2 regions of the Arthrobacter sp. TE12232 genome follow, and region 2 is predicted to be linked to the other one. Evidence: riboswitches for the same ligand, from Rfam matches in the RefSeq annotation. Region 2 holds a riboswitch; the other holds the start of a gene.

Region 1 (3,401 bases), 350 kb from region 2:
CGCGGAGAAGCACATCTGCGTGACGACATGCGTGGCCAGGTGCTGCTTGGCCAGCAGGGCGTCCACGAGGTCCAGGGCACCCACAGCGGGGTGTCCCTCCGGGTAGCCCGCAACGCCTGCCCGCATCACTCCGCCGGTGTACTGCGCGATGTCTTCCAGCACCGGGAGGGCGGACCCGTACGGACCCGCCTGCTGCTTCCGGTCTCCGCCGATCACGAACACCTCACCGATGCCGGCAACATTGCAGTCGCGGAGGATTTCGGTCAGCTCGACACGACCAGGCAGGCTCCGCGCCGCGAGGTGCGGAATGACGGAGTAGCCGTGCAGGCTAAGCTGCACCGCGGCACGCATGGTCCGCTCGATGCCGTGGTGGGGCAGGCACGTGACGGTAAGCGTGGTGCTCAAGGGCACCAGGGCCGTGACCTGCTCCACGATTCCCTCTGAAGGGATGATTTCGATTCTGGTGGGGATCATCGTTAGTCCTCTGCAGGTGTCAGACGCCGGCGTGCGCGGCGAGGATGGAGCTGGCTTCCTGGCGGGTGCTGCCGGAGCTTTCGATGTGGGCGAGTTGGGCCGGGATTTCCCAGCCCTTCTTGCGCATCGCGGTGGCCCAGAGCCGGCCGGCGCGGTAGGAGGAGCGCACCAGGGGTCCGGACATGACGCCCAGGAAGCCGATCTCGTCCGCTTCCTGCTGCAGGTCCACGAATTCCTGCGGCTTGACCCAGCGGTCCACCGGCAGGTGCCGTTCGGACGGGCGCAGATACTGGGTGATCGTGATGAGGTCGCAGCCGGCCTCGTGCAGGTCCCGCAGGGCCTCGGAAATCTCGTCGCGGGTCTCGCCCATGCCCAGGATCAGGTTGGACTTGGTCACCATGCCGTGCTTCCGGCCCTGGGTGATGACGTCCAGGGACCGCTCGTAGCGGAACGCGGGACGGATCCGCTTGAAGATCCGCGGCACGGTTTCGACGTTGTGGGCGAAGACCTCGGGCTTGGAGTCGCAGATCGCCTCGATGTGCTCGGGCTTGCCGGAGAAGTCCGGGATCAGCAGTTCGACGCCGGTGCCCGGGTTCAGCTCGTGGATCTTGCGGACCGTCTCGGCGTAGAGCCAGACGCCCTCGTCGGCGAGGTCATCGCGGGCCACCCCGGTCACGGTGGCATAGCGCAGGGCCATGGACTGCACCGAGCGGGCCACCTTGGTGGGCTCGAAGACGTCCACCGGGGAGGGCTTGCCGGTGTCGATCTGGCAGAAGTCGCAGCGGCGCGTGCATTCGGAGCCGCCGATCAGGAAGGTGGCTTCCTTGTCTTCCCAGCATTCGAAGATGTTGGGGCAGCCGGCCTCTTCACACACCGTGTGGAGGCCTTCCTTCTTGACGAGGTTCTTGAGCTGGACGAACTCGGGGCCCATCTGGACCTTGGCCTTGATCCATTCCGGCTTACGCTCCACCGGTGTGGCCGCATTGCGCTGCTCAATGCGCAGCAATTTCCGGCCATCTGGAAAGGTGGGAGGGGACGACTGAATGGCCATGAAGGAACTCCATAATTCAGGTGGCATTTTGGGTGCCACGATGATTCGGGTTCCTCCCCGCTCTGTATTGGACCTGAGAGTTTCCGCAGACCCTGCTGTTACAGGGTGCCGCTTGCACCGTCGGTGAGTCCGGTGACCGGACTGCTTTCCAGAGTTGCCTCGCCGCGGCGGTACGTGGGCCTGAGAGATTCCTGGGGAGGATTTGCTCCTACGGCGCCTGCTGAACGTACCGGCAGGACTCTCCCGCCGCAGATCAAAAGCATGTATGACTTGTCGTGATACTGATCACACGGTAGCCCTTGACTGGACCGCACGCAAAAATTACGTCACGCGAGTCACATATTTCCTCGCCCGGCCAGCGTCCCTCTGCCATTGTGGGATGGCGGTGAAGCGCCCAATGGGGCAGTATGACCGCCCAGCGCGGCTAGGGCTGCGGCTGCGGTCGGGGTTCGGCGCGCCGGGCGAATGCCGGGGCATGCTCGGGCCGCGGACCAAAGGCAATAAACCGGGGAATGATGGTGCGGACCGCTGGAACGCGCCGGGCCACGAACAGCGCCGCGGCTGGAACTTTTGTCCGCTTCCCGGACATGATCGGGCCGAAGATTGCCCGCTGCATCACCCTCTGGGCAGTCTGCACAATGACGGTGGGCAACCGCCGCCGTCGTTCGACTTTCTTGAGGTCTGCCGTGGTCACATGGCCCCGGAGCAGTGCGGGGGCAAGGGACTCGGCGGCGGCCGCGGCGTCCTGGATCGCGAGGTTGATTCCGACGCCGCCGGCCGGGGACATGGCATGCGCGGCGTCGCCGATGCACAGCATGCCGTTGATGTACCACCGGTGCAGCCGGTTCAGGCGCACGTCCAGCCAGTGGAGGTCATCGAGGGAACGGATGGCGTCAACGCGGTCGGCGAGGTCCGGGCGCAGCGCCGCGACCCGGCGTCGGAATCCCTCGACGCCTTCCGCGCGGATCCGGGCGTCGGTGCCTTTCGCGGCGAGGTAGCCCATTTGGTAGTAGTCATTGCGGAACAAGGCCAACAGCGCCTCGCCGGGTCCGAATGCCGGCACGAGCCCGGCCACCTCGCCTGCTTCGGAAGGGTTCCGGGGCAGCCGGAACCACCAGGTGTCGAAAGGCACCGGAAACTCCTTCGGCGCGAGGCCGGCCTCGGTGCGGAGCACGGAATGGCGTCCGTCCGTCGCGACGACCAGGTCCGCCAAGAGTTCGCCGTGAGTGCCGTCCGGGGTCCGGAAGCGGATTCCGCGGACACGGCCCCCGTTGCGGACCAGCCCGGTGGCGGTGTGGCTCATCAGCAGGGTGAACCCCGGTTCCTCGGCCGCGGCGGCGCCGAGGAAATTCAGGAAATCCCACTGCGGCATCATGGCGATGTAGTTGTACGGCGGCGGCAGCGCATCAAAATCACCCATGGTCACGGGCGGCCCGCCGGGAACCGGAAAAGCAACATTCTTCAGGCGACTCTGCGGCAGCCGGCGGAATTCCTGGCCGAGGCCGAGTTCGTCAATCAGCCGGATGGTGGAGGGGTGCACCGTGTCGCCGCGGAAATCCCGCAGGAAGTCCGCATGCTTCTCCAACACCGTGACCCGCACCCCGGCCCGGGCCAGGAGCAGGCCCAGCATCATCCCCGCAGGCCCGCCGCCCACCACCGCGCATCCGGTCTTCTCCATGGCCCCCACGCTACGCCTGCGACGGGCGCCGCGGGAGTGGTTTTCGCGTCGGTTTTTCGTGTGCGCTACGGCTTCAGACTGGCGCTACGGGGATCCGCGTAGCGCCGGTCCGAAACCGCAGCGGCGGCCCGGCTGGAGGGCTCAGAGCCGGGTCAACAACTACAACGTCATCTGGCGGGCTCAGCACTGGGTCTTGCA
Region 2 (3,401 bases):
GGTAGCCGCGGATGGCCAGCAGGCCGGCGAGCTCGCCCTGGGATCCGGCGTTGGGCTGGATGGAGACCTGGTCGTAACCGGTGATCTCGGTCAGCTGGGCTTCGAGGTCCTCGATGAGTTCGCGCCAGCCGGCGGTCTGGGATTCCGGGGCGAAGGGGTGAATGGAGGCGAATTCCGGCCAGGAAATCGCTTCCATCTCGGCCGTGGCGTTCAGCTTCATGGTGCAGGAACCCAGCGGGATCATCGTGCGGTCCAGCGCGAGGTCGCGGTCTGAGAGGCGGCGGATGTAGCGCAGCAGCTGGGTCTCGGAGCGGTGGGTGTTGAACACCGGGTGCTGGAGGTAGTCGGAGGTCCGCTCGACGGCGGCGTCCAGGACGAAGCCATCTACGGAATCCACCACAGTGGCCCCGAAGGCGGCGACGACGTCGGCGACGATGCCCGCCGTCGTGGCTTCATCGGCGGAGATGCCGACAGTGTCGGCGTCGATGGCGCGCAGGTTAATGCCCTTGGCGTCGGCGGCCGCGATGATTTCCGCGGCCTTGCCGGGCACGGAGACGGTGATGGTGTCGAAGAAGGAGGTGTGCAGCACGTCCAGGCCCGCGGCCTTCAGGGAAGCGGCGATGGTCTTGGCGTGCCCGTGGACGGTCTGCGCGATGGCCTTCAGTCCGTCGGGGCCGTGGTAGACGGCGTAGAAGGAGGACACGATCGCCAGCAGCGCCTGAGCGGTGCAGATGTTGGAGGTGGCCTTCTCGCGGCGGATGTGCTGCTCGCGGGTCTGCAGGGCCAGACGGTAGGCGGGGACGCCGGCGTTGTCCTTGGAGACACCCACGAGGCGGCCGGGCATGGAGCGCTCGAGGCCCTTCTGGACGGCCATGTAGGCAGCGTGCGGACCGCCGAAGAACAGCGGCACGCCGAAGCGCTGGGCGGAGCCGACGGCGATGTCCGCGCCCTGCTCGCCCGGGGACGTGATGAGGGTCAGGGAGAGGAGGTCGGCGGCGACCGTGACGAGCGCGCCGCGCTCCTTGGCCTCGGCGATCACGGCGCTGTGGTCGAACACCCGGCCGGAGACGCCCGGCTGCTGCAGGACGACGCCGTTGATGACGCCCTCCGGCAGGCCCTTGGACAGATCGGCGACCTCGACCTCGAAGCCGAGGGCTTCGGCGCGGCCCTTGACGATCGCGATGGTCTGCGGGAGGCAGTCGGCGTCGAGGACGGTCTTTCCGTCGTGCGCTTCCTTGTTCTTGTTGGCGCGGCGCATCATCAGCACGGCCTCGGCGACGGCGGTGGCTTCGTCCAGCAACGAGGCGTTGGCGATCGGCAGGCCGACGAGGTCCTGGACCATGGTCTGGAAGTTCAGCAGCGCCTCGAGCCGGCCCTGGGAAATTTCCGGCTGGTAGGGCGTGTACGCGGTGTACCAGGCCGGGGCCTCGAGAATGTTGCGGCGGATCACGGCCGGGGTCACGGTGTCGTAATAGCCCTGCCCGATCATCTGCACGGCCGTCTTGTTCTTGCCGGCCAGCTTGCGCAGCTCGGCGAGGACTTCCACTTCGCTCAGGGCCGCGCCGAGAGCGAGGTCGGAGTCCTGGCGGATGTCTTTCGGAACGGCGGTGTCCACCAGGGCGTCGACGGTGTCGTAGCCGACAGCCTTCAGCATGGCGTCGACGTCGGACTGGCGACGGGCACCGATGTGCCGGTCGACGAAGGACGTGGAGGCTGGGGTAACAGTCACAAGGAACTCCATAACTCAGGCGGCGCTGGGTACGCCACATTGATTCGGGTTCCTCCCCGCTCTGTATTGGACCTGAGAGTTTCCGCGCAGCCGTGCATATAAGAGGGCTTCGCTTGCACCGTCGGTGAGCACAGCGTGTCGAGGACAGCCTGCCACTTTCCAGAGGTGCCTTGCCGCGGCGGTACGTGGGCCTGAGAGATTCCTGGGGAGGATTTGCTCCTACGGCGCCTGCTTGTACCTACTTGCAGGACTCTCCCGCCGCAGATCAAAGGCGTATTCAATTGGGTGTTCAATCGGGGGTGACAACAGTCACAACAATCATTGTCCTATGCCGGGCGCGCGTCCGCAAACTCCCGCCCGCCTTCGGCCCCACGTTACGAGGAGCGGCGGCACCGCGAATTCGCCGGAAACGTGCCGGGTCGCCGTAACGTTCGAGCGAACTCGCACTCTTCCGGCGACTTCGGCGGACTCGGAGGTCGCAGCGCGAGCAGTTCAGGGCCTCAGCGGCGCAGCTTCTCGACGGCGGCCAGGAGGCCCTCGACGTCTGCCTCGATTTCAGCGGGCGGACCGGCGGGCCCCCGTCCGAGCATGGCGTTGAAGTACAGCCCGTCCCCCATGTACAGGACCGCCTTCGCCATGGCGGGCCCGACGTCGGCCGCCAGCAGTTCCAGCCAGCTCGCCTGGCCTGCGGCGAAGCGGCGCTGGGTTTCCTCGTGCGCCACCTCGGCGAGCCGGGTGGCCGCCACGAAAACCCGGTCCATGGGCGTGTCCGCCCATACCGAGGACTTGATGAAGTACGCCGCCGCGCCTTCCGGAGCCGCGGCCATGGCGGCGACATCCGCGGCCAGATGCCGGTCCAGCCGTTCGAGCAGGACCGAGATCATCGCCTCCTTGGTCGGGAAGTGGTAGAGCAGGCCGCCCTTGGAGACGCCGGCCCGCCGGGCGACGGCGTCCAGCGTCGCGGCGCGTTCGCCCACTTCGATGAGCAGGGATTCAAAGGCGTCGAGGACGGCCTCGCGGGCCACCGGTTTTCTGGGCATGCTTCCCATCATGCCCGTCCGGCCCCGCATTTCTTAACTGTACCGTCCAGACGGTATAGTTATGACTCATGAGCACCACATCGACTACCACAGCCACCAGCAACCCGGCGGCCACCCGGCCCCAGGCACCCTGGCGTGACTGGGTGGCGCTGGCCCTGCTGATGTTCCCCGTTCTGCTCGTGGCCGTGGACAACACCGCTCTGACCTTCGCCCTGCCGGCCATCGCCCGCAGCCTGTCCGCCTCCGGCGTCCAGCTGCTCTGGATCATCGACGCCTACCCCCTGGTCCTGGCCGGGCTGCTCGTCGCGATGGGCAGCCTGGGCGACAGGATCGGCCGCCGCAGGCTGTTGTTCGTGGGCAGCGCGGGTTTTGCCGCGGTTTCGGCCGCGACGGCGTTCGCCCCGAGCGCCGAATGGCTGATCGCCGGCCGCGCGGGGCTAGGCCTCTTCGGCGCCATGCTCATGCCCTCTACGCTCTCCTTGATCCGCAACATCTTTCCCCAGCCCAACCGGCGCCGCCTGGCGGTGGCCATTTGGGCCGCGGGCTTCTCCGGCGGTGCCGCCCTCGGCCCGATTGCCGGCGGCTGGCTCGTGGAACACTTCTGGTGGGGCGCCGTCCTGCTGGTCGCGGTG

Evidence for each region. A riboswitch is a leader RNA that binds a small molecule or an ion and turns the genes downstream of it on or off. The one in region 2 is predicted to bind glycine.
Region 1: it holds a riboswitch for glycine, as region 2 does, so the genes downstream of both, lipA (lipoyl synthase) here and gcvP (aminomethyl-transferring glycine dehydrogenase) in region 2, are expected to answer to the same signal.

Annotation. Positions count from the first base shown of each region.
Region 1 is NZ_JBSSFK010000001.1:2,013,568-2,016,968, forward strand. It holds gene ACVWZ7_RS08885 (methylenetetrahydrofolate reductase) at 1-474, opposite strand, end outside; gene lipA (lipoyl synthase) at 494-1,525, opposite strand; glycine riboswitch at 1,684-1,781, opposite strand; gene ACVWZ7_RS08895 (FAD-dependent oxidoreductase) at 1,950-3,203, opposite strand.
Region 2 is NZ_JBSSFK010000001.1:1,660,288-1,663,688, forward strand. It holds gene gcvP (aminomethyl-transferring glycine dehydrogenase) at 1-1,741, opposite strand, end outside; glycine riboswitch at 1,781-1,897, opposite strand; glycine riboswitch at 1,899-1,997, opposite strand; gene ACVWZ7_RS07270 (TetR/AcrR family transcriptional regulator) at 2,230-2,769, opposite strand; gene ACVWZ7_RS07275 (MFS transporter) at 2,838-3,401, shown strand, end outside.